4 regions of the Metabacillus sp. 84 genome follow, and region 1 is predicted to be linked to each of the others. Evidence: riboswitches for the same ligand, from Rfam matches in the RefSeq annotation. Region 1 holds a riboswitch; each other region holds the start of a gene.

Region 1 (7,381 bases):
TTAATCCGCTTGTCTGGAAAAGTGATATTCACTAAATAAAAGAAACCAGCGGCCCAAACTCCAGCCTGAAAGAAAGTAAATAAAATATTATAAAGTACAGATAAAAAATCCATCTTCACAACTCCTTTCCGTCTTGTGTTCTATATGTATTTCTAAAATCCGAAATAATGCTTTTCCTATCGGGCAGACGAGCCTGAAATTTTACCGGGCAATCCTGATGGTGGATTCAGCTAATAGAATTGAGGGAAAATTGAGGGGTTCTATTCATGAAATCACTATTCAAGGGGAAGGAGATTGAAGAATGTTCTACTGGCCGTTCTGATTATGCTGCTGCTTTTTCATTCGTTCTTTCCATTTATGGAGTGGTTGATTCTTGCTGCCGTTTTGCCTTCCTACGCTTTGTTGACTGCATTCACTTCGAAAAAATGACTTCTTATGCATACAGGATTGTGGTGATTTTTAGTGCAGGGATATTAAGTATTTGCATGATGAATTTTTTTCTCCCTGAAAATATCCTTTTTTCCCAGCTATTATTGTATTTATCGCTATGATTGTCAGGAGAGTGGCTCTTATCACTTTTGGGGGATACGACTAAAAGAATGAAAGAGGATGGTTGGTGAGGGACCAATGAAATACCCGGTTTCCGCTGCCGGCCGCCATTTTGCTTTGAAAATAGTAAACCCCCTGCCTTGCATGATGAACTGCAATGCGGGGGTTTCTTCTAAGACAGGTGGTCACCCTGCTTCCTATTGTTCAATTGCCTGAAAAAATCGTGATGGGGCACTTTTTTTTCCGCGCCGCGTTTGAGGAGCAGATAAATAGAGCTCGTATTGGGCGCGGGTCATCGCCACATAAAGCAGCCTGCGCTCTTCTTCAAATGCTGCAAATTCCCCGTTACGTGCAGACTCAAGAGAGAAATCGTGAGGGATGCTGCCGTCCACTGCACCGAGGACATAGACGTATGGAAATTCAAGGCCTTTTGATCGGTGAATCGTCATTAACCGGACACCGTTCGCCTGATTTCGGCCATTTCTTTTAAGATCAGCAGAGAGGGCGGTCATATGATCCGCATGCTCCAGCAGTTCTTTTATCGTGCTGAACTTTTTGGCTGCAACTTTTAAATCCTGAAGGTCATCGGAACCTTTCTCGATTTTGTTCCCTTCATTGCCCCGTTTTTTAATGGTGTCTGCAAGCCCCATTTTTTTCTCGATAACTAGGAGTGCATCAAGTGGCGCCATTGTACGGATCCGCTGAAAATATGGAAGGATGTCCTTGATTTTCTTTTGCTGGAAAGGCTTTATGTCCTTGATATGAACAAGAGCTTCAAGCAGTGTACAATCATTCATTATGGATAATGCTTTTACATCCTGCAAAACCTGGGATTTCAGGAATAGGGCAAAGACGAGGTCTTTCATTGCTTGACCATCATCCGGATTGACCGCCAATCTTAAATAAGCCAGCGGGGTCCGAACCATTTTCCTCTCGTAAAAAGAGCCGGTTTCCTGGTCAATTGCATAGGGAATGCTGGACTCGCTCAGCCGCTCAAATATCGCCCGGCCGCCGGTATGGGTGCGGTAGAGGATGGCAAAATCCTCAGGTCTGCGTCCATTGAGCATTTTCTCCTTCAGATCGTTGACGATGAGGGTTGCTTCCTCCTCTTCATCATAAGGGTAAAAGAACAGCGGTTTGACTCCATTTGTGAAGGTGGCATCCATTCTCTTTTTGTGGCGCTCTCGGTTTTTAGCAATCATTTTGTTGGCTGTTGCGACAATTTCATGGCTTGACCTGTAGTTGGAAGCAAGGTGAATAACCTTCGCTCCCGGAAAATCTTTTGTGAATTGAAGCAGAAAGGCGGGATTGCTTCCACGGAATGCATAGATAGACTGATCATCGTCTCCTACTGCAAAAACGGATTGCCGGCGCTCTGATAATAGTTGAATCATTTCATATTGGACTTGATTGATGTCCTGAAATTCATCAATGAGGATCGAAGCAAATCGTTTTTGATACATTTCACGAATCTCATCGTTGTGTTCCAGCAGCAGCAGGCACTGCAGCAGCATATCATCAAAATCAAACTGGCCATTGGCCTCTTTAAACTCTTCATATCTTTTATATAGAAAGGAAGCTTTTTCCTCCCATTTGTCTGCGCATTTAATGTCAGCAGGTGAAAGCCGGGAGTTTTTCCAAAGTCCTATCTGCTGAAGCGCCTGATCAAAAGGGAACTCTGTTTCATCAAGCTTCAGCTCTCGGCCGGCTTGCTTGACGTATTGCTCGCGCTGCCATTCCTTTAAAAGATGTTTAGAATCCCAGCGGCTCCTGTCGTGGTGAGTAAGAATACGGTAAAAGATGCCATGGAAGGTCCCTGTCACCATGCGGTTCACCTGCTGAGGCGAAAGACCATACAGCGAGGACATCCGCTCTTTCATTTCCTTCGCGGCCTTCACAGTAAATGTGATCAGCATAATAGAGGCCGGGTCGGCTCCTTTCTCCTGGATTAAATAAGCAGCCCTTGAGGTCAAAACCCTGGTCTTCCCGCTGCCGGCTCCTGCCAGTACGAGGGTAGAGGCTGCTTCAGAAGTGACCGCTGCATGCTGTGCCTGATTAAGCGTAACGTCATCAAAAAGCGTAATAAGCGGATCTTCCTTTTGAGTGAACGGAGCAATCAATCCTGGAAAATCAGGGTTTCTCCAAACCGTGGAAGCATCTGAATCGGATACCGGCTTGTTCTTAGGCATCCGAAACCCTCCAGATGACGTTTCCTGGTGATCTGGTTTTAGAGGTTTCGAAGGAATATATGCGTTTACACAGGCCTCTGAACCGGATTGATCTGTATGGATGAATTCAGGAGGAGAAGAGATCCTGAACTGCAGGATAACCGGACGTCCGCAAACAGGGCATGTCAGGAGACCGGCTTTACTTAAGTTATAAAGCTTTTGAAAATCCTCTCTGGGATACGAAGGGAGTTCTATCAATCTATCAGAAAATTTCGCAAAAAACATTTGGTTTCCTCCCATAAAATCACTTTAGGGCACGTATATTATATGTAAAATAGACAACAACCATCTTAACAGATGGCTAAAAAAAGAAAAAGGTAATGAAGGCGTTTTTTATTAAAATATTGGGGTATGTTTATATAAAGGAGAGTGGGAGAATGAGCTGGGTCGCGCCTATTCAAAATGATCAGTACATACAGTATGCCAATCGCTCTGTGCCTGTAAAAAATGATTATGCTGCACTTAACCGTGTTCAAAAAATCCATCTTCAACGCGATAAAATGGAGGAAGAACGCAAGTTTGAGGAAAACCGGTTTTCAAGATTATTTGAACGCGCCAAACGGTCTTCTGAACGGACATTGCCTTCTGAACCCGGAAAAGGACTTTCATTTGATATCAGGATATAAACAGCTTCAGGTTAATAAAAGCTTCAGTTATGCTGACCGGTTAATATTTCGGCAGCAGAACCGCCTGATCATTGCCATATGAGGGGGAGACTGCTCTGAGCGCCAGGAGCAGTCTGTATAGACCGGATAAGGTCTTATTTTTTTTGGACAAACAGCCCATCTCCTTTGCGCCATTCAGCATAAAGGACATGCTTATAGGAGTGAATGTGCTGAACAGATAATTCTGTAGCAAGCCATTCTTCGGTAAGGCCTGCTTCTGCTAAATTATCCCGCTGAACAGACCCATCCAATATCAGGCTGTAAGGAAGAACAGGCTCAGTCCCATCCATGGAAAAGTCCGAACGGACCGGCATTTCATATTGATGTTTTTTTAAAATGCTTACACTGCCATCCGTTTCAAGAATGGCAAATTCAATCTCTCTCATAGAAAAAGTGCCTTTTGACCGGATCAAATGCTGCAGCTGATTTAAGTCAAGCTTCTCTTTCTTTAACTGATCCTTCAATATGTTTCCGTTCCGTATTACAATGGTTGGACTTCCTTCCATGAGAATCCGGGCTTTGTTGGACTTTTGGGTAAACCACTCTATTATGAAGATCAAAATTCCCCAAATGGCAATGGCAAAGAGGATATCTGCTATCCCGATATCTTCGTCATAAACGGCATTGCCCACCAATTCCCCGAGGACGAGAGCAGAAATAAAATCAAAGGTAGTAATTTGTGTGATCTGTGTTTTCCCAAGGAGCCTTGACATGACAAACAATCCGAAAAATCCCACAACCAGTTCAACTGCTATTTTAAACATATCCATGACAATCACCCTTAGTAGCTTGCACAGCTAACCGGACTTTCACTCAAATAAAAACCGGCAGCGGATTTCCGCTGTCGGTTATGTACGTTTTTTAATCATCGTTACATGTGGAATGCCGGCATCCATGAATGTACCTGAGCGTATTTCATAGCCGAGTCTTTCATAAAATGGTACCGCCTGGGTCTGCGCATTCAGCTTAAATTTTTCAATATTAGGCGCTGCGACGGTTTCAAGCTCTTTCATGATTATTTTACCGGCACCTCTCCCGCGATGGGAGGGAAGGATGCAGATGCGCTCAAGTTTCCCATAGCCATCCAACTCCCTTATTCTTCCGGTTCCGACTGGCTGGCTTTCATCGTAAAGCACTACATGAACAGCTGCTTCCTCATGCTCGTCTACTTCTTCTTCTGCCGGCACTTTTTGCTCTTCTACAAATACCTTCATGCGGATAGAAAAGGCATCCTGCATTTCTTTTTCTGTCTGAACGACTTTAGCGTGCATCAAAGATCTCCTTTTTCAAGGATAAACGTCTCGTATACCGTCCAGGCTCCGTTTTCAAGCTGATAAAGAAGATGGAAGCGGTCAATCATTTCAATATGATGATTCTCCTGCATTTTAAGCTGTCCAAGTACATCTGCCATTTCTGCATCCGATAGTTTTTGGCCAATGGTGATATGAGGAACAAATGAATATTCGGGCTCCTCTTCCAAAGCACCGGTATAAAGCTCATTATGAAGGGCTATCAGATTGTCATTCGGTTCCGCTTTTAAGTAAATAACATTATTAACGGGAGAAAAGGAGCTGATTTTTTGAACTTCCAGCTGAACAGGGCTGAATTTTTTAGCGATAGCCCGAAGTTCTTTGGAAATTTCTTTTATATTCTCATCCGATGCTTCAAACGGAGTGCGCAGGGTCAAATGCGGCGGAATGAGCGCATAATGAGGGTCATAGCGTTTTCGGTAAGAATTCGCCAGATCTTGAAGTTTTTTTGCCGGGAATAAGACAATTCCGTATTTCATTCAGGTTCCCTCCATTAGTTGAATAGTAAATTAGAACATGGCCTTCAGCGCATCAGGAAGCAAAGGCTGCCAATGAGTCCATGTGTGGTCTCCATCAAATTCTTCATATGTGTAAGGAAATCCTTTTTTTTCGATCGCTTTTTGCAATTCACGATTCGGTTCGATAAAATTCTGCACCTCTCCGGCAGTGGTTTTTACTTCAGTTTCTCTTATGCCGACCTGATGGTAAATCGTCATTTCCGGTCCTGATGTAAAGGACGAAACGGCCTCAAGCACCTGTGCATCAACATAAGGAGACTGCATAATGATTTTGCCAAAAATGCTCGGATAATCGAGAGCTGTCATGAATCCGATCGTAGCTGCAAGCGAATCACCGATCAGGGCACGGCCCTGACCCACCTGATAGGTCGGAAATTCCCGGTCCAGAAAGGGAACCAGTTCATGAGCGAGAAAACGCTTGTAGGCAGCAAACTTCGCCCCTTCAGGATGGTATTTCTCTCTCCGGTCCTTAACGTTTTTATAAGGAATTCCCACGATAATTAAATTTTCAGCGTTTCCGGTTTCCAGAAGTGATTCATATTGGCGGGCAATCCGCCCAAGCCTGAAGTAATCCTGACCGTCCTGGGCAATCAGGACGCTGTATTTATAGAGCGGTGAAAAGCTTTTGGGCAGGTAGGTGAGTACTGTCAGCTCTTCATCTAATGCCTCTGAAAAAAAAGAAGATTCTTTAACGATTCCAGTTTGCTTCTCCACTTGTAAGTCCTCCAGATGAATGTAATACAAGCTAAAAATTCACTTTTGAATTCGCTTCCACTTATTTTATCACGATTCTGGAAAAAATGCTGTTTTCAAAAGAGCAGAAAAGAATGAATGAAAAGCTTGAAAAAATCATAGATATACGGTAAGGTTATAAAAAATTCATATATTTCCGACGATTTATTCTTATCCAGAGAGGTGGAGGGACTGGCCCTGCGAAACCTCAGCAACCGGTAGACACGCGAACGTGACTGCGTACCAAGGTGCTAAATCCAGCAAGCAACTCGGAGCTTGGGAGATAAGAGGAAGAAATGTTTAAGCGACAAGCCTTCTTCTTATTTCAGGAGAAGGCTTTTTTGTATTCTTTTATTAAAAGAAATGAGGGGATAATATGACAAAACATACAGAAACGATCCTGGCTCAAATAGGCAACCGCAGTGAACAGGCGACAGGCGCCGTCAATCCTCCGATTTACTTAACGACAGCCTATCGCCATGCAGGAATTGGAGAGTCGACGGGCTTTGATTACATACGGACGGGCAACCCGACGAGAGCAATCGCTGAGCATGCTGTTGCGGAGCTTGAAGGAGCAGATCAGGGCTTTGCTTTCAGCTCCGGGATGGGGGCGATTCAGACGATTATGGCTTTGTTTAAAACAGGTGATGATTTAATCGTTTCGTCGGACATCTATGGCGGAACGTACCGGCTTTTTGAGCAGGAATGGCGCAAATATGGATTAACGTTTCAATATGATTCATTTACAAACCTGGAGCATACTGAAGCGAGAATCCTCCCAAATACAAAAGCGATTTTTCTAGAAACGCCAACGAATCCGCTTATGCAGGAAGCGGATATAGCAGCGGTCGCACAAATGGCAAAAAAGCATGGACTGCTGCTGATTGTCGATAACACTTTTTATACACCGGTCATCCAGCAGCCGCTGAAAAGCGGAGCAGATATTGTCATTCACAGCGCAACCAAGTACTTGGGAGGGCATAACGACCTGCTCGCCGGAATTGTGGCAGCGAAAGGCGAAGAGCTCTGCAGGGAGCTTGCGTCCCACCATAATGCAATCGGAGCCGTTTTATCCCCTTTTGATTCCTGGCTCCTGATCAGGGGGTTGAAAACGCTGGCATTAAGAATGAGGCAGCACGAGCTCAATGCTGCAGAAGTGGCGAAATTTTTAGAGGAAAGCCCAGAGGTAACGGATGTCCTTTATCCGGGAAGAGGGGGCATGCTTTCCTTTCGAATCGCTAAAGAGGAGTGGATCAACCCCTTTTTGAAAAATTTGAACATCATCACGTTTGCAGAGAGTCTTGGCGGGGTTGAAAGTTTGATGACGTATCCGGCTACCCAGACGCATATGGATATACCAGAAGAAATACGTACGGCAA
Region 2 (7,381 bases), on a different contig from region 1:
ATCGAATCCCTGGCCGGTTTTATGGCTATCCCCGCCAATGAGAATGAGATCCTCACCGTCCATTGGAGTTGAGCGGATTGAGCGGGTCGGATTGTCCGCACTTAAATACATTCCGCCCGGATAAGGCTTCCTTGTTTTAACGCCCAGGACATAGGATCTTTCCGCATACATTCGTGCGAAATAAAAGCCGTTTCCATCAAAAAAAGGAAAATGGGAGCAGGAAAGAGCGTGCTTGGCCTTGACTTCGAAGCCGTCCCTCGTTCTGACCTTTGCTCCTCCCTCAAAAACCTCCGCATCTACGGCAACTGTATTTTCGTAGATTTCCACTCCCATCTTTTGCAGCTCACCTGTCATGTGGCCTAAATAGGAAAGAGGGTGGAACTGGGCCTGATTTTTTATCAGAATGGCATTTTTAATAGGCAGGTCAAAAGGGATTGAGTCTGCCATCCCGCAATCGATTCCGAGTTTGACGTAGGCTTTGTATTCTTTTTCAAGCTTCGTGGCATTTTTGCTCTCTGCTGTATAAATATAGGCATCCTGGTTTGAAAAATCACAGGAAACACCTGCTGCATAATCTCTCATAAACTCGAGCGCCTCATGGTTCGCAGCAAAGTATTTTTTTGCTTTTTCTTCCCCGATTTGCTGAATCAGCTCATCATAGATCAGGTCATGCTGGGTGGTGATTTTGGCTGTTGTATGGCCGGTTGTTCCGTTCAGCAGCCCATCGGCTTCAAGCAGGACGACGTTAACTCCTTCTTTGGCAAGTAAGTAGGCAGCTGTGATTCCGGTGATGCCGCCTCCGACAACAACTGCATCCGTATCGAGATTTTTATCAAGCTTTGGAAAGGAGGGAAGCCCGGCTGATTCTCTCCAAAAAGGTTCAGGGGATGAAGGGATTGATTTAGTAGACAAGGGAAAGCCTCCTTCGATATGTACTCTAAGATAATTTTTCCAACATCAAGAAAATCATGTACCAAAATAAAAAGAGTGCGGATTTCCGCACTCTTAACGATTTTTCCAATTCTGATTGATAAAAGCCTCGCGTCCGGATTCCTCACGCTCCTGCTTGTATTTTTCAGGGTTTTTTTTGTAAAAGCCCTGATGATGCTCTTCAGCCGGATAGAAGGCACTTGCTTCCTTGATTGGGGTTACGATCGGTTCTTTAAATTTTCCGCTTTCAGCCAGGAGCTGTTTTGAAGCTTCGGCAGCCTGGCGCTGTTCTTCCGTATGATAGAAAATAATGGCCCGGTAAGATTCCCCGCGGTCGATAAATTGGCCCTCATCATCCGTAGGGTCAATTTGCTGCCAGTAGAGCTCAAGCAGTTTTTCGTATGGGAAAACCTCTGGATTGTACCGGATTTGAACGGCTTCGGCGTGCCCTGATGTTCCGGATTTTACTTGCTCGTATGATGGGTTATCGATGTGCCCGCCTGTGTATCCGGAAACGATCCCGTGAATTCCGGGAAGTTCATCAAATGGTTTTACCATGCACCAAAAGCAGCCTCCCGCAAATGTTGCCGTTTCAATTTGAATGGCAGTCATGTCTTTTCCTCCTTTGATTTAAGAAACTGTAAAAACCCCTCTTCCTGAGCAGAAGAGGGGGGAATAATCTGAAAAGCAGACCGGCTCTTCTCTCATCTGCCGGGCAAAAAGCATATGCCCGCAGGAATTAGCACGGTTTCACATTTGCCGTGATCCGCTGCCGAGGCTTCGCAGGGCCATGTCCCTCCGCCTCTCTCGATAAGAGTGAATGAAATTAAAACGAGCATAAAACTGATTGAAAGGAAAGTCAAGGATTCTTACTCGTGCTGCCCAACCCGCGCAAAAGGTTGTTTGATCGGAAAGCAAAAAACACAAGCCGGAGCTTGTGCTTAAAGTTTTTCTGTAAGAAATTCACGAACCTGATCAGGTGTTTTGGCATTGGCGCTGTGCAAGTGACCGAGCTTTTCGCCGTTTTTGAAAATAAGAATGCTTGGAATTCCCATAACCTGATATTTTTCAGCTATTTCAGGGAACTCATCCTTATTGATCTCGAACCATTGAAAGTCCTTATATTCTTCAAGAATTTCATCAATGAAAAAGTTCATTCGCGTGCAATCGGGACACCAGTCAGCGAAGAATTTAACGAGAACTTCCTTATCAGATGAAATGAGCTTTTCGAATTGTTCGGTTGATGTAATTTTTTCCATATGCATAATCCCTCCTGCCCCTATTTTAATACAAACTGCAGAAATAAACGACATTTTGATTTCGCACAAAAGTTTACAGATGTTCGAATGCTATAAAAGAATTGCAGGGCCAAAGATAACAAACAGGCTGGAAAATGATAAAATAGGAAGAGTGATGAAAAAAACGTGTACGTGAAAGATTGAGGGGGAAATAAAACATGAAAATTAAACTCGGGCTTGTATACGGTGGAAAATCCGCAGAACATCAAGTCTCATTGCAAACAGCACTTGCTGTTATTAAAGCGCTGGATCTCAAGCAATTTGATATACATCCTATTTATATTACAGAAAAGGGAGAATGGATCCGCGGTGCACAGCTGTATGAGCCGGCATCCAGTGTATCTGCCCTGAAGCTTGGCGATTCTGAAGGGAAGGCGATTATGCCGTCTGCTCTGAATGCAGAGCTGTTTCCGTCTGCATCTGCTGACCAGGAGGAGAAGCCGTTTGATGTCATTTTTCCGCTTCTTCATGGACCTAATGGGGAAGATGGAACGATCCAGGGCATGCTTGAACTGATGAACCTTCCGTACGTTGGAAACGGAGTGCTTGCTTCAGCGGCGGGCATGGATAAAGTCGTTATGAAAAATCTATTTGCCCAGGCTGGTCTTGCGCAAGCCGATTATGTATGGCTGATCCGCAGCGAATGGAAAAAAGATCCGGAAACTGTTTATGCGAAGGTTGAAAACAACCTCGGCTACCCATGCTTTGTAAAACCCGCTAATCTTGGCTCAAGCGTTGGAATCAGCAAATGCAAAAACCGTGAAGAGCTGGAAGCGGCTTTTGAGGAAGCTTTCTCCTATGACCGTAAAATTATCATTGAAGAAGGAATCATTGGACGCGAAATTGAAGTAGGGGTAATCGGAAATGATGAACCGCAATGTTCCGTAACAGGAGAAATCGCTCCTAAAAAGGAATTCTACGATTATAAAGCGAAATACGTTGACGGTGACACCGATATGATGATTCCGGCTAAAGTGACGGACAGTGAATACGAGATGATTGAAAAAATGGCCGTTGCAGCCTTTAAAGCGATCGATGGCTCAGGTCTTGTGCGTGCCGACTTCTTTTTGACTGAGGATGGCAGAGCTTTAATAAATGAGGTTAATACGATGCCGGGCTTCACCCCGTTCAGCATGTTCCCGCTGCTTTGGAAGCACACGGGTCTTGAATACCCTCAGCTTATAGAAAAACTCGTTTCCCTGGCCATTGAACGGCATGAAGAGAAACAGCAGATTAAGCATACATTTTAATCATTGAGCGGCTGGCTGCCCGCTGCCTATTGAGTCTGCTTCAGGAGGTTCATTGAGGCAGAGGGAAGCCGGCCTCTTTCTGAAGGGAGATAACCGTATGATACAAAGAACATTAAAAGATATTCAAAGGATGGCGGGCGGAGAAGGCCTGTCTGATTCTTTTGAAGAAAAATCCGTAAACGGTGTTTCGACCGATTCGCGGAGCATCCTCCCCGGCTCGCTGTTTGTACCGATTACAGGGGAAAACTTTAACGGCCACCGCTTTGCCGGCAAGGCTCTCAGTGAAGGTGCAGAAGCTGTCCTTTGGGATAGGAACGAGCCGAATCCGCCTGAAAATGCCCCTGTGATTTTTGTGGACGATACGCTCGTAGCACTCCAGACATTGGCTAAATCCTACAAAGAACAGCTTAACGTCAAGATAGCCGGAGTAACGGGGAGCAATGGAAAAACGACCACCAAGGATCTGCTCGCCTCTGCACTTTCTTCAGCGTATAAAGTACATAAAACTAAAGGGAATTTTAACAACCATATCGGACTTCCTCTCACCCTGCTTTCCATGCCGGAGGATACGGAAGTGGCCGTGCTGGAGATGGGGATGAGCTCCCGGGGCGAAATTGAGTTTTTATCAAATCTTGCCTGCCCGGATGCAGCCATAATCACCAATATCGGAGAATCCCACATGATGGAACTTGGTTCCAGAGAAGGCATTGCAGAAGCAAAGCTTGAAATAGTTTCCGGCTTAAAGGAGGATGGAATTCTTTTTTATTTTGGAGATGAACCTTTGCTTCAGGAAAGAGTGCCTTTAATGGAGATAAAAACCGTCACCTTCGGAGATAAGGCCACCAACAGCTTATATCCGGCAGACATCGTTCAGTCAGATGAAGGTGTGGCGTTTACCGCACAGCCCGGGGGAGAACGGTTTATGATTCCGGTTCTGGGAAAGCATAACGTATGGAATGCGCTTGCCGCGATTGCGGCCGCCCGTCATTTGGGGGTTAGTGATTCGGATATCAAAAGCGGATTAAGCAAGCTTGCCATGACTTCTATGAGACTTGAGCTGACTAAATGTGCTAAAGGCTGGACCGTCATCAATGATGCATACAATGCAAGCCCCACCTCGATGAAGGCTGCGATTACGTTAACAGAAGATCTTGAGGGATATGCACGTAAAATCCTGATTCTTGGGGATATGCTTGAGCTGGGTGAAAATGAGGCTGAATTTCATCTGGAAACAGGCGAACATATCACCAAAGGCAAAATCGACCGTGTGTTCACCTATGGAGTCCTCGGCGAAAAGATAGCAGAGGGAGCGGCAAGGAAATTATCTGCTGGAGAGGTAGAAAGCTTTACAGATAAGTCGGATCTGATTGCTGCCGTAAAACGATTTGCCCGGCCAGGTGACCTGTTCCTTGTCAAGGCATCAAGAGGCATGAGGCTGGAAGAAGCGGTAGATGCACTAAAAGAAGAGAAGGAATAAAAAAAGCCCCGGAAAACATTTTTATTTTCTCCCCGGACGGGTAAACCTGTATATGAGGTTTATTATGGGAGGGATAGGATGAATGGCTGTCTGTTCATACATGGATTTACGGGTGCCCCCTATGAGGTAGAGCCGCTTGCTGATTATGTCAGAAAGAATACCGATTGGGAGGTTCGAACGCCATGCCTTCCGGGGCACGGCGATTCGGACTCGCTCAAAGGAATTGCTTTTGAAAACTGGATTGACTGTGCGGAAGAAGAATTGAAGAGCCTTTTGGAGCATTGCGGGGAAGTATATGTTATTGGTTTTTCCATGGGAGGCATGATCGCTTCCTATCTGGCTGAGAAATATCCGGTTAAAAAACTCATTCTCCTTAGTGCAGCCGCTTATTATGTGAATCCTCGGCAGTTCATTAAAGATATCCGGGGAATGGTCCAGGATCGCTTCAAAGGCCTCCTCCATGAAAATGAAATCTACTTGCGCTATCGAAAAAAAATACTGGAAACTCCGATTATGGCTACCCTGCAATTCCGAAAACTGGTAAACTATGTAAAGCCAAGGCTTCCTGGTATTCGCATCCCCGTATTGATTGTTCAAGGCGAATGCGACGGGATTGTGCCGGTGAAAAGCGCCCATTTTCTGTACAAAAAAATCGGCTCACAAAAGAAAAAACTGTGTTTCCTCCCTTCCTCAAAGCATTTAGTCTGCCACGGGGGGGACTTTGAAGCATTGGCAGAAGAAGCCGGGGAGTTCCTCGGAATCACACCCTCTCACAGACGAGAGCACCAAAAACAAGAGGGATAAATATTGGATTTTTTACCTGATTGTATTCAGTGTCATATCATGGTATGATTAAATTTAAGTGTTTACGGGCTTCTTAAAAGAAGATATGAACTGGAACTTAAGTCTGTGAAGACTATAACTAAGTCTGAGAAGACTGGATAAATAAAGGAGTATGAATAAATTTGAATACAAAGTTTCAAGATCTAGGTTTAAGCGAAAGTCTAATGAAGGCAATTAACAAAATGGGTTTCGAAGAGGCGACCCCGATTCAAGCCCAAACCATTCCTCTAGGCCTTCAAGGGAAAGACATTATTGGACAGGCGCAAACCGGTACAGGTAAAACTGCAGCATTCGGCTTACCGTTAATCGAAAAAATCGAGCCTGAAAACCAAAACATCCAAGCGATCATTATCGCACCGACTCGCGAGCTTGCGGTTCAAGTATCTGAAGAGCTTTACAAGCTAAGCTACTACAAGCGCTCCCGCGTTCTTCCTATCTATGGAGGACAGGACATCAGCCGTCAAATCCGTGCGCTGAAGAAAAATCCTCATATCATCGTGGGAACACCTGGACGTTTGCTTGATCACATCAACCGCAAAACATTAAAATTGGACGGCGTGCATACAGTCGTTCTTGACGAAGCAGATGAAATGCTGAACATGGGATTCATTGAAGATATCGAATCCATCCTTTCCAATGTTCCTGATAATCATCAAACTCTTCTTTTCTCAGCGACAATGCCGGATCCAATCCGCCGCATTGCGGAACGATTCATGAAAGATCCTGAAGTTGTGAAAGTACAAGCGAAAGAAGTAACGACTCCAAACATTCAGCAATTTTACATTAATACACATGAAAAACAGAAATTTGATGTTCTGACACGCCTTTTGGACATCCAGTCTCCGGAGCTTGCGATCGTTTTCGGACGTACGAAGCGCCGTGTAGATGAACTGACAGAAGCTCTTAACCTTCGCGGATATACAGCTGAAGGCATTCATGGTGACCTGAGCCAGGCACGCAGAATGTCCGCGCTCCGCAAATTTAAAACAGGAAATATTGACGTACTCGTTGCAACGGATGTAGCAGCGCGCGGATTGGATATTTCCGGCGTTACTCACGTTTACAACTTCGATGTGCCTCAGGATCCTGAAAGCTATGTTCACCGTATCGGACGTACCGGACGTGCAGGAAAAACCGGTATGGCCATGACATTCATTACATCAAGAGAAATGGATATGCTGAAAAGCATTGAGCGTACAACAAAACGCAAAATGGACAAAATGAATCCTCCAACTCTTGACCAGGCACTTGAAGGCCAGCAAACGATGACCTCCGAGAAAATTCGTTCTGTTATTGAAGAAGGAAACCTTTCCTACTATTCAAAAGCAGCAACTCAGCTTCTCGAAGAATTCGATGCAGAAGCAGTTGTATCAGCAGTCATCAAACTTATGACAAAAGAGCCGGATCAAACTCCGATCAAATTGACAGACGAACCGCCTGCATTCTCTAAACGCGGCGGCGGAAAAGGCTCAGGCGGAGGCAACCGCAATCGCCGCGACGGCTACAACAGCCAGCGCAGCGGAGCGAAAAAAGGCAACCGTTCTTACAATGATAAAGGCCGTTCCCAGCAAAGAAGAAGCGGC
Region 3 (7,381 bases), on a different contig from region 1:
ATTTCCGCGCTGTAATGAGCTTCCTTGGCATCAATGACGTTGAAGTGATCCTTGCTGAAGGAATGGCAGCCGATCCATCAGCTGCAGATCAAATCTTCAATCAATCAGTTGAAAATGCAAAGGAAGCTGCAAGAAGCTTCTAATTAAAGCGGTCAGCAGGAAAATGAGAGTTACACGTAGCACCATACTTCCTGAAGAGATTAATGCAACTGGAAAAGTGCTCAGAGTTTGCTCTGAGCACTTTTTGCTCTGTTTCCGGCAGCTAATGAACGACGTTCCTTCAGATCGATCGGAAAGTTTGCCAGCGAGATGCAAAATCCGAGCATTTTGAACCTTATTGAGTGCATAGCTCGGCCCTTGGTTTGTTATATATGGTCCGAACGTGTTCGCGCTTTACTGAGTTGAGAAATCCGCCCTTGGGTTGTCATATATATGCATATATGGTCCGTATTTTGATTTTATTGTCCGTACTTAAAGATTTAATGTCCGTATTCTGATTTTATTGTCCATACTTCCAGTTTTATTGTCCGTACTTTTCATATAAAGACTTTTCGACAAAATCCGAGCGTGTTTGTGCTGTACTGAGTGCAGAAATCCGCCGTTGGGTTCTCATACATACTCATATATGGTCCGTATTTTGATTTTATTGTCCGTACTTGAGATTTAATGTCCGTATTCTGATTTTATTGTCCATACTTCCAGTTTTATTGTCCGTACTTTTCATATAAAGACTTTTCGACAAAATCCGAGCGTGTTTGTGCTGTACTGAGTGCAGAAATCCGCCCTTGGTTTCTCATACATACTCATATATGGTCCGTATAATCCCAGCGTGATTTTATAAACTGCCAAAGTAGGGTATGTACCAACTGAAAACGTGTATAGTCCCGTTGGAACAGTCCAAAACTAATCTCACGAGAGGTGAAGGAATTGATAAGAAACCGAGGAATTTTGACAGCTTTAGCAGGAATAGGGATTGCACAGGGACTTAAGATTTTTGGTCATAAACGGCTGACAGGCAAGTGGGATTGGCGTCCTATGTTCCAGACAGGCGGCATGCCTAGTTCACACTCTGCAGGTGTGGCGTCATTGGCTACATATGTGGCTGCCAAAAATGGGAGTACATCGGTTGAAACAGCATTGGCCGTCGTATTCGGAATCATCGTTATGTATGATGCGCAGGGAATTCGCCGTCATACTGGAGAGATTGCCAAGCTTGTTAATGATATTGATGCGGATATCGAATTGCTCTCCGGACATTTCCCAGGTCTGGGCCATGTGAAACAGAAGGAAGAGCTGAATGAACTTTTGGGACATCAGCCGGAAGAGGTGGCCTATGGAGCACTTCTCGGGATTGTAATTGGACTGATTAGTGCAAAAACGGACTCTGATTAAAAATTGGCTAATTCAGTTAGATCAGACCTGGAAGGATCAAATTGAAATTGGATAAAAAAGGCGTGCCGGGTGCACGTCTTTTTTTTACGCCTTTGCGTAACCCTAAAAGAAAAAAGGATGTGTCTATTATGAAAAAATGGTTGTCTGTTTTGTTTGCCGCACTGATGCTGTCTGCCGGTGCTGAACCTCAGGAAGTTTATGCAAGGGAACATCAGCAGGAGCCTGCTTATGCTAAATGGTCGCGCATTGCCATTCAGGAGGCAAAAAAGAAATACCCGGACGCTAAGCTCCTGGATTATTTATATATAGGACGTGAAGATTCAGGAAGGACCGCCAAAGAGAAATTCAAACTATGGGTGCGCAGGGACAGCCGGGAGTTTGGATTATTCGTCACCGTGGAGTTCGAGAAAGACACACAGAAAGTAAAAGCGGTCACATTCACTGAATCCGACCGGTAAACACAGGTTTTCCCTCCTGCTGATCGCGGTATAAATAAGTAACTATGGGGGGGAAAGCAAATGTATAAAAAAGAATTTTACGTTTTTGATGATCAAGGTCCGAAGTCTGCTGTTATCCGCAACTATCATGAGTCTGACTTTGATGGATTGATCCGGATTCAGAGGGAGAGCTTTCCTCCTCCTTTTCCAAGCGAGCTCCTGTGGAGCAAAGAGCAGCTTCAAAGCCACATCCGCTTGTTTCAGGAAGGAGCTCTATGCATTGAAGTGGATGGAGTGCTCGCAGGATCCCTGACGAGCCTTTTAGTTGATTATGACGAGAAAGGTCCGGACCATACGTGGGATGATATGACGGACCGGGGTTATATCGGCAGCCATGTTTCAGAGGGCAGAACGCTGTATGTTGTGGATATAGGGGTAAGACCTCAATACCGGAAGGCAGGGCTTGGGAGCTGGCTTATGTTTTCTGCCTATGAATTGGTTGTACATAAAAAGCTTGATCGTTTGCTCGGAGGCGGAAGAATGCCGGGCTACTATAAAAAGTCAGATGAACTGAAACCTGAAGAGTATTTAGAGGGTGTTGTAAACGGGGAGTTAAAGGATCCGGTCCTTACCTTTTTGCTCAGGTGCGGCCGCACCCCTTTGAAGGTCATGGGGAACTATTTAGAGGATGAAGAATCATGCCATTATGCTGCATTGATGGAATGGAAGAATCCTTTTGCTGGAAAGTAAATAGCAATTATTGCTGTTTTCTATTCATCTTTTTTAACATATATCCTTGCTGTTGCTGCAGCAGGCTTGGTAAGGCTTTCATGAATGACAGCATGTAAATATTTTTTTAAGAAAATAAAATTATGGTTTGACATTTTTTTGTGCAGCCCTTAAGGTAGTAAAAGATTGTTTATGAAATGCCCATAAATTTACGAACTTCTTATCACGAGAGGCGGAGGGACTGGCCCTGCGATGCCTCGGCAGCGGACTTTTTTAAGAGTGCTGTGCCAAATCCAGCAAGCAAATGCTTGAAAGATGAGAAGAGTGTCCTGATTATTGTGTATTAAGGCCTCTTCTTAAGGATAAGAAGGGGTCTTTTTTATGAACAGAATTGATGCGAGGTGGGAAAATGAACGTGAATCGTGAAGTAAAAGCAAATCCGCTGGCGCTGCTGCCGCTGCTGATTTTTATCGCCCTTTTTATTACGGCAGGTGTGATCACCGGGGACTTTTATAAACTGCCGATGGTTGTATCCATTTTGGTCGCAGTAGCCGCAGCGCTGTTTATGAATAGAAAAGAAACGCTGAATTCGAAGGTTGAGCGCTTTGCAAAGGGTGCCGGCCATCCGGATATTATGATTATGGTCTTTATTTACATCCTGGCAGGTGCTTTTTCGGAATCGGCCAAAGCTATGGGAGCAGTTGAATCGACAGTAAACCTGGCTCTGACCTACTTTCCACAGAGCTTTCTTGTAGCAGGATTGTTCATTATTGCAGCGTTTGTTTCCCTTTCAATGGGAACATCAATGGGGACGATCGCAGCTCTTGGCCCTATAGCAGCAGGAATCAGCGGGGAAACTGAAATCCCTGTAGCACTTGCTGTGGCTGCCGTTATCGGAGGAGCAATGTTCGGAGATAATCTCTCCTTCATATCCGACACTACGATTGCGGCGGTCAGAACCCAGAAGACAGAAATGCTGGATAAGTTCAAAACGAATTTCTTTATTGTTTTGCCGGCAGCAGTCGTCACAGCGATCATTTTGATTGTGATCTCTGCAGGAATGGATTCCACAGTGGAAACGAAGGAATTCAATTTCATTAAAATGCTCCCATACCTTGGAGTATTGATTGGAGCTCTGGCAGGACTGAACGTTGTTGCCGTGCTTGGGGGGGGAATAGTATTGACCGCGATCATCGGACTCTCCGATGGCAGCTTCAATATCCTTTCTTTTTCCCAATCGCTAATGGACGGAGTATCAGGAATGGCTGAACTTATTATCCTCTCTGTTTTGATTGGCGGAATGGTTGAGCTGATCAAGCACAATGGAGGAATTCAGTTTATTCTAAATGCCATGACGAAAAATATCCGATCAAAAAGAGGCGCAGAACTTGGAATTGCCGGTCTGGTGGGTGCAACAAATCTATCAACGGCAAATAATACCATTTCTATCATTACTGCAGGCCCGCTTGCCAAAAACATTGCGGATCAGTACGGGATTGATAACAGAAAATCTGCAAGTATTCTCGATATCTTTTCGTGCAGCGTACAGGGGCTGATTCCTTATGGGGCTCAGATGCTTGCGGGGGCTCAGCTTGTTAAAGCCTCACCGCTCAGCATCATCCCGTACACGTTCTACCCGATGCTGACACTTGTTTGCGGACTTCTGGCTATTGCGTTTGGCTTTCCGAAGCTGAAGCCTAAATCAAATAAGCAGGATTCCGATGCAGCTGATGTAAGAGAAAATTACAGTTGATTTTTCAGGGGCGATACGAGGCAGGAGTATCGCCCATTTTTTTGACAAAAATCAATTTGTGATGCAAAATAGGCTCGGGGACGAGAGGGAAAGTCAGGATGGAGAGCCTATAGAAATTTTTCAGCCAGTCATGGGTACCTTGTTCCGGACGACAGGTTTCGACAAAATGCGTGATTTTTTGTAAATATCTGTTCCTATAAAAATTTTTGATGATTTTTATCGCTGGAACAATTAATGACTAACACATCATTTTTAGTTTTTAAAAAAAGCTGATGACTTTGTGCTCATGCTTAATCAGGGATTGGTTGCGCTTACAGCCCCATCACTCCATCTTAAGACCTCTATGGGGTTCCCGTACGAAAGCATGCTTTTCAAATTTGTCTTACACACATAGACAGATATCGTTTAGAATGGGAAAGTACTAACTCAGTAAAGGAGCGATATGAGAATGTCAACTGAGGCTATTAAGAAAAGCGGCAAAGCTTATTTATTTGAAATCCATTTCCTTCGTGCCCTCGCTTGCCTGGGGGTGCTGGCAGTGCATGTATCTGCTACCTACTACGGCATGAATGGAGAAAAGTTTGATGCGTTTTCCCACTTTTTAAATCAGGTAGGACGATTTGGAACACCTATATTTGCAGTAATCAGCGGATTTTTGCTGTTTTTACAGGTGCGTAATAAAGGATTTCAATTTGGAAAATATATTAAGTCAAGATTTGCAAAGGTTATCATTCCGTTTATTTTATGGAGTGTAGCCTACCGCTATATGATGTATTTGTACACAGGCAAGGGCATTGCAGATCCAGCTACAGAAATCATTACGTTTTTGGAAGGCGAGTCCTTTTACCATCTCTATTTCATCTCTATTGTATTACAGTTTTATTTAATCTTTCCGCTGCTGGCAAAGCTTTTTAACTCTCAATCCTTGATAATTGTTTTTGCATTCGTATCTCTTATTATCAGTTATAACCTTTATGGAATACAGCCTCCGTTCGACGGGGCGCTTGGAGAGTTTATCGCAAGCAAAGCGTTTATGCCTGTCTGGATTTTCTACTTTGCTTTCGGAGGATTAATGGCCTATTACTGGGAAGGCATCCGCGATTTCGCAGTTAAAAGACCGATTACAATGCTGCTCGTTACAATTGCCGTTACTATTGGATGCGTCATTGAGTACAAAACAGTCGGCTACGTTTCAAACCGCAGATTAACCAATCTGGTAAACATCCCGCTGCTGTGTGTGTCCATTGTGGGCATGTACCCGCTGCTTTCAAAGTTTGCAGCAGTGCGGCAGCCGCTTGTACTCCTTGGGAAGTATTCAATGGGAATTTATTTGATTCATCCAATGATCCTGTATCTGCTTGCAAGACATCTGCCTGAACAGTACTGGAGCTTCGCTTATGTAGCACCAATGTTTATCGTTGTCACGGTCCTGTGTGCAGCAGCGATTAGACTTATTACGTTCCTGCCGCTTTCCACTTATCTTCTGCCTGTACCGAAGATTAAAAAATCAGGTTCCGGTAAGCACTCGAAAGCGCAAGATGGCGTAAAACAGCCAGCCTAAAAAAAGGATAAATCCTTAAGAAAAAGCTCAGTGCATTAAGCACTGGGCTTTTTCTCCGCTGTATTCGGCGGTCAATCTTCAAGATTTCTTTTTGTCCGACTTTACCGAGGTCACATAAAGATAGATGATAATGAGAATGAGGAAAATGGACATTGAGAAAAGATCGTTCATGGAGGACGTTTTCAACTCATGCGTAAACGTTTTCATGATCATGTTCCACGAATAGCCCTGATACAAATCAATACAGGCAATCCCGATAAAAAGGACGATTATGATCGTAAGTGAATAGGCTATCGTTTTCATTTCTGTTAATGCTCTTTTAAATTTCTTTATAATGGTCAACTGCATCACCTTTTTTCCTTTTTTTCAGCCAAAGAACGAAAAGCAGGACAGCTGGAATGATCATCTGAAAGGGAACGTGGAGAAAAAATGGAACAAAATTGAGACCTTCCTGGAAATGTTCATATTGAGTGTTGGCAACAGAGAGTGAGGCAAAGGTGATTCCGATTCCATAAATCAGGGCGGGAGGCACCGGGTTATTTGTGCCGGTTAACTCGACCGTACTTCTAAGTGCGGCATAGAAAAACATAAACACTTTCACAAAACCCACGATAATCATTAAAATGACAACGATGGAGTCTAGCCTCTGGATAAAGTCTGAAATGTTGATGAGAGAGACCGTGGCAAGAATCGGAAAGACAAAGTTTTTCGTCATTTCTGCTCCGAGGATGGAAACATGAAGCAGGGCAGTTGTGCACAGGACCAGTGTGGCCAAAAAAATTGAGGTCAGTGTTGTTTTGATCAGCTTCGCGCCTTCTTGAACAAGAGGATAAAACATCGTAAATACAATCATTTCCCCAAATGGGAAGGTCATGACTGTTGGAAACACCGTTTTTAAAAGAGGAAGCGGTCCATCCTGAAGTACGGGAAGCAGCTCGTTTACATCCACAATTCTGGAAATGACTTCAAAAGAGACAACAACTAAAAATGGGATTGTAATAGCAAAAAACAGGGGCTTTGAAACACCTGCAATCACTTGGACCCGTTTGATTGCAAAATACATGACTGCCAGCATCATAAAGCTGCTGATCACGATTAAAAACGTTTCATCATAGGCTGTAATGATAAGCAGCTCCCCAAAATCCCTCAGCACCCGGGTACAGATATAGAGAAAATAAAGAATGTAAAGGGAAGAAACGGCGATTCCAGCTTTTTTCCCGAGAAGCATGATCAGTATTCCGATAATTGTTTTTCGTCCTGAAAGCCTGGATAAATAAATATAGACAAGGAGATTCGGAATGCTGGCGGCAAACCCGATCAGCATGGCCAGCCATGCATCCTTCATAGCTTCTTTAGCGGGATCAAGAAGGATGGCACTGCCGATTTCAAATATAAAAATTAAATAAAACAGCTGCCTTGATGAAATTTTCCCCATAAGAATCCCTCTTTACATATGACTTTCGACTACTCCGCCCCTAAGCAATTCGGTTGACACCTGAACGCGAACTT
Region 4 (7,381 bases), on a different contig from region 1:
CTCGGGAACGGGCAGCCAAGCGAAGAAACTCCCCTTAGGAGCTTGAATGTTCCAGCCGATTTCCTTAAAGGCATCCACCAGTGTATTCCGGCGTCTTTCATACATCCGGACAAGCGCTTTTAAGCTGTCCCCTCTATCCAGCAAAGCTGCTTCGGCCGCATCCTGAACAGCACCAAAAACACTTACATACATATGATCCTGAAACAGGTTGATTGCTTCTATAACACTGGCATTTCCAGCTGCAAACGCTACCCGCCACCCCGCCATATTGAACGTTTTCGAAAGAGTATAAATTTCAATTCCCGTTTCCTTTGCACCAGGGGTCTGAAGATAACTTAACGGCTTTTCGCCGTCAAACCCAATCGCTCCATAGGCAAAATCATGAATGGTACAAATATGGTGCTGCTTGGCAAAATCAGCGGTTTCTCTAAAAAAAGCTGCATTGGCTGCTGCTCCCGTAGGATTGTTCGGATAATTTAAAAACATAAGCTTTGTTTTAAGCAAAACAGGATCAGGAATTTGATCATAATCCGGGAGGTACTCATTTTTTTCAAGCAGCGGAAGCATGTGCATCCCTGCGCCGGCCATCTCTACGCCAGACCAGTAATCCGGGTATCCAGGATCTGGAACAAGCGCCACATCACCAGGGTTTAGTAAACATTGTGGAAGCTCAACAAGCCCGGCTTTCCCACCAAACAGGATGGCTATCTCCGTCTCCGGATCTAATTCAACCCCATATTCTCTCTTGTAAAAGGTTGAAGCAGCTGCTCTAAAAGACTGTTTACCTCTGAAAGGGGAATATTTGTGATTGGCCGGTTCTTCTGCAGCTTTTTGAAGCGCCTTAACGATATGTGCAGGTGCAGGCTGATCCGGGTTTCCCTGGCCCAGATTGATGATGTCACAGCCCTCTTTAATCTTTTCAGCTGCTTTTAAAGACAAGGCAGCGAAAAATTGCTCAGGAAGCCGTCTTAGTAAGCGGGATGGTTCAAAATATGTCATTCTATTCCACCTTCTCGAAAAATTCTTGAAATGATAGTCACAAATCATATAGTGTTAATACAGAAAAGTAAAGAAAATTCTGATTGAAAGCGGGGGTCAAAGTGAAACAGTCAATTGCGTGCATCCAATTTGATATCGCATTCGGCAATCCGGAAGAAAATAAAAAAAGAGCGGCAGCTGCGATCAGGGAAGCCGTTAAAGTCAATCCGCCGGACATTCTTGTATTACCCGAATTATGGAACACTGGATACGATTTGACAAGACTGGATGAGATTGCGGACCCGGAAGGAAGGGACTCGAAGGCTTTTCTTTCGGCCTTGGCTAGAGAGCACCATGTCCACCTGGTGGCAGGGTCCATTGCCAAAAAGTCCGGTAAAGAGATAACAAATACAATGCTCATTTTCAGCAGGAGCGGAGAGCTGGTACATGAATACAGCAAAATTCATTTATTTAAACTGATGGATGAACACCATTATTTGACAGGCGGCAAAAGCAGCGGACTTTTTTCTCTGGATGGAATCCAATGCGCAGGCTTTATATGCTACGATATCCGCTTCCCTGAATGGATGCGGGATCATGCAGCCCATGGAGCAGAAGTATTGTTCGTCGCCGCTGAATGGCCCCTCCTCCGCCTTAACCACTGGCGGGCGCTCCTCATAGCAAGAGCCATTGAGAATCAGGCCTTTGTCGTTGCCTGCAACAGATGCGGGTCCGACCCCAAAAATAAATTTGCCGGACATTCTATAATCATTGATCCATGGGGATCAGTTTTGGCCGAGGCGGGGCAAGGAGCAGAAACACTCCGCGCTGAATTGGATTTCGCAGAAATTGCTGAAATTAGAAGACAGATTCCCGTATTTCAGGACCGCCGGCCTGAATTGTACCAATCGTTCTTTAAAAGCTGACCTCCCTATTTAATTTTTTATATATAAGGGTTAAATCACTCAGCCTGAAGCTTATGAATGGTTTTATCAGATTCTTTCTGATGCCGGGCCTTTAAAACATACTAAAAAAAGATTGACAGACTTATTGTGGAGCTGGTAAGATTTTCATCAATGATTGATTGCAAAACAATTAAAACATTCAAAAAAATCTAACACATATACTCTTATCGAGAGTTGGGAGAGGGAATTGGCCCGTTGACCCCAACAGCAACCGACCGTAATTCCATTGCGAAATGGGGCGCAGCAAGAAGCGCCGGAGCAAGACGCTCCAAAAGGCACGGTGCTAAATCCGTCAGAAGCTTTATGCTTTCTGGGAGATAAGAGGTGCGGAGACAGCCTCTTCAAGCCTCTTTCTCAAAACGAAAGAGGCTTTTTGTATTTGCACTTATCTAAAAAACGGCTTTTCAGGAGGCGAAAAAATTGGGTATACCACATTCAGCATTTTATGAACCGTTAACGGAAGCCGCCGCTGCGGCACTCGCGGTCAGGCTGGGCCTCGTTCCAGACACGATTCTTCACTGCAGGGAAATTGGCGATGGGAATTTGAACCTTGTTTTCAGAGTACATGATCCAAAATCAGGCAAAGGGGTGATTGTTAAGCAGGCTCTTCCATACGCAAAGGTAATCGGTGAATCATGGCCGCTTACCCTTGACCGGGCACGCATTGAAAGCAGCGCCCTCGTTAAGCATGCAGAGCTTGCACCAGGGCTTGTCCCGGAGGTCTATTACACCGACCAGCCCCTAGCTGTAACCGTAATGGAAGACCTGTCACACTTACAAATTGCCAGGCAGGCATTGATCGAAGGAAAACAGCTCCCGCATCTCGCTCAGCACATTGGAGAATTTATGGCCAGGACGCTCTTTTATACGAGCGATTTCGCCCTTGAGCCTCATGTGAAAAAACAGCTTGTTAAACAATTTACGAATCCTGACCTTTGTAAAATTACAGAGGACTTTGTGTTCACCGATCCATTCTTCGATCATGATTCAAATGACTTTGAACCGGAGCTCCGGAAAGCGGCGGAAGAGATCTGGGCAGACACCCATTTAAAACTGGAAGCTGCCAAGCTTAAAAAGAAATTTTTAACGCAGGCGGATGCCTTAGTGCATGGAGACCTCCACACAGGAAGCATTTTTGCAGGAGAAACAGAAACGAAAGTCATTGATCCTGAATTTGCGTTCTTCGGCCCGATCGGCTTTGATCCAGGACAGTTTATTGGAAATCTCCTGCTTAATGCCCTATCCCGTGAACCGGATAAACAGGAGTTTCTGTTTCATGCGATCGAAACAGCATGGAACACATTTGCTTATGTGTTTAAAGAAGCTTGGAAAAACAGCAGTCTGGACTGCTACTCTGAAGTGGAAGGTTATCTTGAACATACATTGGCGCAGATATTTGAGGATACAATCGGCTTTGCGGGCTGTGAGGTGATCAGAAGGACAATCGGCCTCGCCCATGTGGCCGACCTCGATGGCATCCAGCCGCACAGCCGGAGAATAGAAGTGAAAATTCAGTCGCTGGAGCTTGGGAAAAAATTGATCAAGCAGCGGCGCAATCTTACGGAACCAGGGCAGCTCAAACGGTTTTTCCGTCATGCTATTGCCCCCTGATTAGGAGGACTATAAACATGCTTCAGCCATCTTTCATCGTACCCCGTTCAGTTGAATGGAAGGATACTTATATTTCCTTGCTTGATCAGCAAAAACTGCCGGCCGCAGCCGAATACATTCGCCTGAACAACATAAAAGACGTTTGGGAGGCTATACAAAGTCTGAAAGTGAGAGGCGCCCCGGCAATCGGAATAACAGCAGCATTCGGGCTTGCCCTTTCTGCATCCCGCTACAGTGAAACAGAAATTGGTTTATTCCTGAAACGGCTAAAAAAAGAGCAGGAATATTTAGCTGGGTCGAGGCCAACGGCCGTAAATCTGTCCTGGGCTCTTAACCGTCTTCTGAAATCATGCGGCAATGTTCAATCAGTGAATGAAGCAAAAACCAATCTTATACATGAAGCCATTCAAATTCAGGCAGAGGATGAAGAAACCTGCAGACAAATAGGAGAGCATGCGTTAAAGCTCTTTTCTAAAAACGACCGGATCCTGACCATCTGCAATGCAGGTTCAATAGCGACTGCCAGATACGGAACAGCGCTTGCTCCCTTCTACTTGGCAAAGGAGCAAAATTTCCCGCTTCAAGTGTTTGCATGTGAAACCCGGCCGGTGCTTCAGGGATCAAGACTCACTGCATGGGAGCTTATGCAGGCAGGGGTCGATGTTACTTTGATTACAGACAGCATGGCTGCCTTTACCATTAAAAACAAGAAGATCAGCGCCATCATTACAGGAGCAGACCGCATTGCGAAAAACGGTGATACCGCTAATAAAATTGGAACATACAATCTTGCTATTTTAGCAAATGCCTTCAGCATCCCGTTTTATATTGCTGCCCCACTCTCTACTTTTGATTTAAACATGGAAGTCGGAGAACAAATCCCAATTGAGGAACGCGACGCTAAGGAAATTACTCATATAGCAGGAACCCAAGTATCCCCAGACGGCGTCCAGGTCTTCAATCCTGCCTTCGACGTAACTCCTGCAGAGCTGATAACAGGCATAGTGACAGAAAAAGGGGTCATGAGAGGAAATTACAGCGTTAAAATCGAAGAGCTTTTTTTACCCGAACCATCTGTATGAAATCCGGGAATCCGTTCGAACGGGCATGCTGAGGAACAATCAGAGCTGAAAAAACTGAGGATGCCGGCTTTTATGTATCCTCAGGTTTGCATGTCTGAACGCTGTTCAGCCGGATCAGCTTTGCAGCTGGGGATCCTCCCAATAAAAGATTTGAGTGTTCATTCTTCAATCTTTGCCCATAGCTCCTTTGGATTGAGCTCATAAATGCTGTTTTCACGGTACATGATTGCATTGACAATCATTTCCCGCCGGAGGGTGGCATAATCTTCATGATATTTGGTGATCGCTTCATTCACTTCTTTTTCTGTATACTTCTTCCCAGCTTCAAAATCTTTCGCAATATAGCAGAGAACCATAAGCTTTCGTTTGCGCTGGGATGGAATGGTTTTTAACTTCCCCTCACTAGTTAAATAATTTTGCACAATTTTCAACTGATCCCCCGTTAGCTGCTTCACTTTGTTTTCCTCCTCAGCATTGATAAGTTTTCCAATATCGTTTGCATAATTTTCAATAACCTTGCTTTGAAGAAAGTAATAAATGGTGTTTTTTTCTCTTTCTTGACGGACCAGATTGACTTCTTTCAGTTTGGAAAGATGGTGGGTGATGGTCGGCGGAGTGAGTCCGAGAATCCCTGCTAATGCCTGGCCGTGTTTAGGCCCGTTTGCCAGGATGGCAATGATTTTTAGCCTTGTTGCATCTCCCATTGCTTTATGAAATTGGACTAAGCGGTTTAATTGCATGTATGCACCTCATAATTAGATATATATCTAATTAGATAATAGTCTTATTTGTATTCTATTGTCAATTATTTCTGAAGCTTTATAATGGCTTGAGCCTGTTCTTTTGAGATGAGGCTGCACTTATTAAACAGCGCTGCACAGGCTGCAATTTTCACATTTCTTGCCGGCCGGATGATCACAGTAATCCCTCCCCCTTCTTGCGCTCAGGAAACTTTTTTACCCTTGTTAAATACTATGTCACGGCTCCATATTTGTGACAAGTTTCCGGCAGCGTGAATCAAAGCGCCAATGCACGGGTAAAACGGGAATTGGCAGCCGGTAACCAGCATTCCAATACAAAACACCGGATTAGTCATCCGGTGTTTTGTATTATGCCTTTTTGTATTCTGTTTTTTCGAGCTCCAGTAACGCAGCTTTTAAGTCTGTTTTCGACCCTGCATAACCGGTGAGAGATTTATTTTTTCCTATTACCCGGTGACACGGGACGATAATCGGGAGTTTATTGTTCTTATTGGCCTGTCCGACGGCGCGAACTGCTTTTGGGCTTCCAGCTTTTTCAGCAATTTGGGAATAGCTTAGGGAACTTCCGTATGGAATCAATTTTAATGCTTCCCACACACGCATTTGAAAGGGAGTCCCTTCGGATTTAAATGGCAGATCAAATTCAGTCCGCCGGCCTTCAAAATATTCTTTCATCTGGGTTTTAGCTTTCTCTAACACAGGAAAATCAGCCTCTTCACATGGCAAACGGGATAAATCAGAGCCTGGAAGCAAAACCTCCAAAATATCAGTCCCGTCCGATACAATCGTTATCTTTCCTATAGATGTATAAACCTGAGCGAATCCTATCACTTATTCCACCTCTTTTTTTCCTGCAGGAAGAGTAATATAAAAGGTAGTACCTTTTCCTACATAACTTTCCACTTCTACCTTGCCCCGGTGTTCCTCGATTATCTTAAAGCTTACCATAAGACCAAGACCTGTCCCGCGGTCTTTTGTTGTGTAAAATGGCTCTCCTAATTTTCTTAGCTTGTCTTCAGGAATTCCGTTCCCTTCATCCTCAATGGATATGATTAAGTGATCGGGGTCCGGCATTTTCAGCTTAGTCCGTACCTTTCCACCGTTTGGCATCACTTCAATCGCATTTTTTAAAATATTAATAAAGACCTGCTTCATTTGATTGGGCTCGCAGAATATGGATGGGATCTCGCCTTCTGCTGTCAGCTCCAGCTGAACATTGGAAAAAATGGCTTGTGCGTTTAAAAGTTCCATTGTCTCCTTCATAATTTTCACAATGCTGTTTTGTTCAAAATGCACAGCCTGCGGTTTAGCCAGCACTAGAAACTCGGTAATGATGCTTTCAATTCGGTCCAGTTCGGATTTTATCACATGAAAATACATGCCAAAGTCCTCTTTCACACCGCTTTCCAAAAGCTGGATGAATCCTTTCAGCGCTGTCATCGGATTTCGGATTTCATGGGCAATTCCTGCTGCAAGCTCCCCGACAACATTTAACGTATCTGATTTTCTAAGCCGCTCTTCGAGTTCCTTTCTTTCAGTTACATCCCTGAATATGGCCAAATGCATATTTTCATTTAAATTCAGCTTTAATGAAAAATCAAGGATTTTTGTATGCCCTTGTTTGGATTGCAGGCAGATTTCATTTGTGCCCTCCTCTTCTTTTTGAAGCTCAGCAAAAAAATCGGAAGGAGCTTTAGTCTGATTTGGAAACAATAACGTATACAGGTTGCATTTCTCAATTGCCTCATGATTCATCTCAAAAATTTTGGCTGATACTGGATTGGCAGCCATGATGGAAAAATGGCTGTCAAAAAGGATGATTCCCTCCATAGCTCCATTAAAAATTTTACGGAATTTTTCCTCGCTTTGCCGCAATTCTTTCTCCATGCGGTTCCTGTCGCTTACATTTCGTAAAATGGTAATATGCTGGCCTTTAAAAATATTGGCTTTAGAAGTGAATTCCAGCTGTTTGTACTGTCCGTTC

Evidence for each region. Region 1 has a riboswitch for S-adenosylmethionine ahead of ACQCV8_RS19045 (methionine biosynthesis PLP-dependent protein). Riboswitches for the same ligand answer to the same signal wherever they lie in the genome.
Region 2: another riboswitch for S-adenosylmethionine. It lies ahead of msrA (peptide-methionine (S)-S-oxide reductase MsrA); the one in region 1 lies ahead of ACQCV8_RS19045 (methionine biosynthesis PLP-dependent protein).
Region 3: another riboswitch for S-adenosylmethionine. It lies ahead of ACQCV8_RS18790 (Na+/H+ antiporter NhaC family protein); the one in region 1 lies ahead of ACQCV8_RS19045 (methionine biosynthesis PLP-dependent protein).
Region 4: another riboswitch for S-adenosylmethionine. It lies ahead of mtnK (S-methyl-5-thioribose kinase); the one in region 1 lies ahead of ACQCV8_RS19045 (methionine biosynthesis PLP-dependent protein).

Annotation. Positions count from the first base shown of each region.
Region 1 covers NZ_JBNILN010000018.1:17,645-25,025, forward strand. The annotation lists gene ACQCV8_RS19005 (hypothetical protein) at 1-113, opposite strand, end outside; gene ACQCV8_RS19010 (hypothetical protein) at 267-551, shown strand; gene ACQCV8_RS19015 (ATP-dependent helicase) at 747-3,002, opposite strand; gene ACQCV8_RS19020 (hypothetical protein) at 3,155-3,403, shown strand; gene ACQCV8_RS19025 (DUF421 domain-containing protein) at 3,538-4,212, opposite strand; gene ACQCV8_RS19030 (GNAT family N-acetyltransferase) at 4,291-4,713, opposite strand; gene ACQCV8_RS19035 (YjcG family protein) at 4,713-5,231, opposite strand; gene ACQCV8_RS19040 (esterase family protein) at 5,262-5,984, opposite strand; SAM riboswitch class I at 6,171-6,292, shown strand; gene ACQCV8_RS19045 (methionine biosynthesis PLP-dependent protein) at 6,379-7,381, shown strand, end outside.
Region 2 covers NZ_JBNILN010000008.1:21,571-28,951, reverse strand. The annotation lists gene ACQCV8_RS14140 (FAD-dependent oxidoreductase) at 1-912, opposite strand, end outside; gene msrA (peptide-methionine (S)-S-oxide reductase MsrA) at 1,006-1,542, opposite strand; SAM riboswitch class I at 1,632-1,747, opposite strand; gene ACQCV8_RS14130 (thioredoxin family protein) at 1,872-2,189, opposite strand; gene ACQCV8_RS14125 (D-alanine--D-alanine ligase) at 2,387-3,478, shown strand; gene ACQCV8_RS14120 (UDP-N-acetylmuramoyl-tripeptide--D-alanyl-D-alanine ligase) at 3,576-4,955, shown strand; gene ACQCV8_RS14115 (alpha/beta hydrolase) at 5,034-5,759, shown strand; gene ACQCV8_RS14110 (DEAD/DEAH box helicase) at 5,921-7,381, shown strand, end outside.
Region 3 covers NZ_JBNILN010000017.1:37,643-45,023, reverse strand. The annotation lists gene ACQCV8_RS18810 (FMN-dependent NADH-azoreductase) at 1-143, shown strand, start outside; gene ACQCV8_RS18805 (divergent PAP2 family protein) at 928-1,392, shown strand; gene ACQCV8_RS18800 (DUF3889 domain-containing protein) at 1,521-1,850, shown strand; gene ACQCV8_RS18795 (GNAT family N-acetyltransferase) at 1,911-2,579, shown strand; SAM riboswitch class I at 2,776-2,880, shown strand; gene ACQCV8_RS18790 (Na+/H+ antiporter NhaC family protein) at 2,968-4,311, shown strand; gene ACQCV8_RS18785 (acyltransferase) at 4,760-5,872, shown strand; gene ACQCV8_RS18780 (hypothetical protein) at 5,951-6,220, opposite strand; gene ACQCV8_RS18775 (GerAB/ArcD/ProY family transporter) at 6,192-7,307, opposite strand; gene ACQCV8_RS18770 (Ger(x)C family spore germination protein) at 7,320-7,381, opposite strand, start outside.
Region 4 covers NZ_JBNILN010000006.1:87,378-94,758, reverse strand. The annotation lists gene ACQCV8_RS12615 (pyridoxal phosphate-dependent aminotransferase) at 1-999, opposite strand, end outside; gene ACQCV8_RS12610 (carbon-nitrogen family hydrolase) at 1,101-1,904, shown strand; SAM riboswitch class I at 2,105-2,267, shown strand; gene mtnK (S-methyl-5-thioribose kinase) at 2,364-3,554, shown strand; gene mtnA (S-methyl-5-thioribose-1-phosphate isomerase) at 3,572-4,636, shown strand; gene ACQCV8_RS12595 (metalloregulator ArsR/SmtB family transcription factor) at 4,795-5,376, opposite strand; gene ACQCV8_RS12590 (methylated-DNA--[protein]-cysteine S-methyltransferase) at 5,746-6,228, opposite strand; gene ACQCV8_RS12585 (PAS domain S-box protein) at 6,229-7,381, opposite strand, start outside.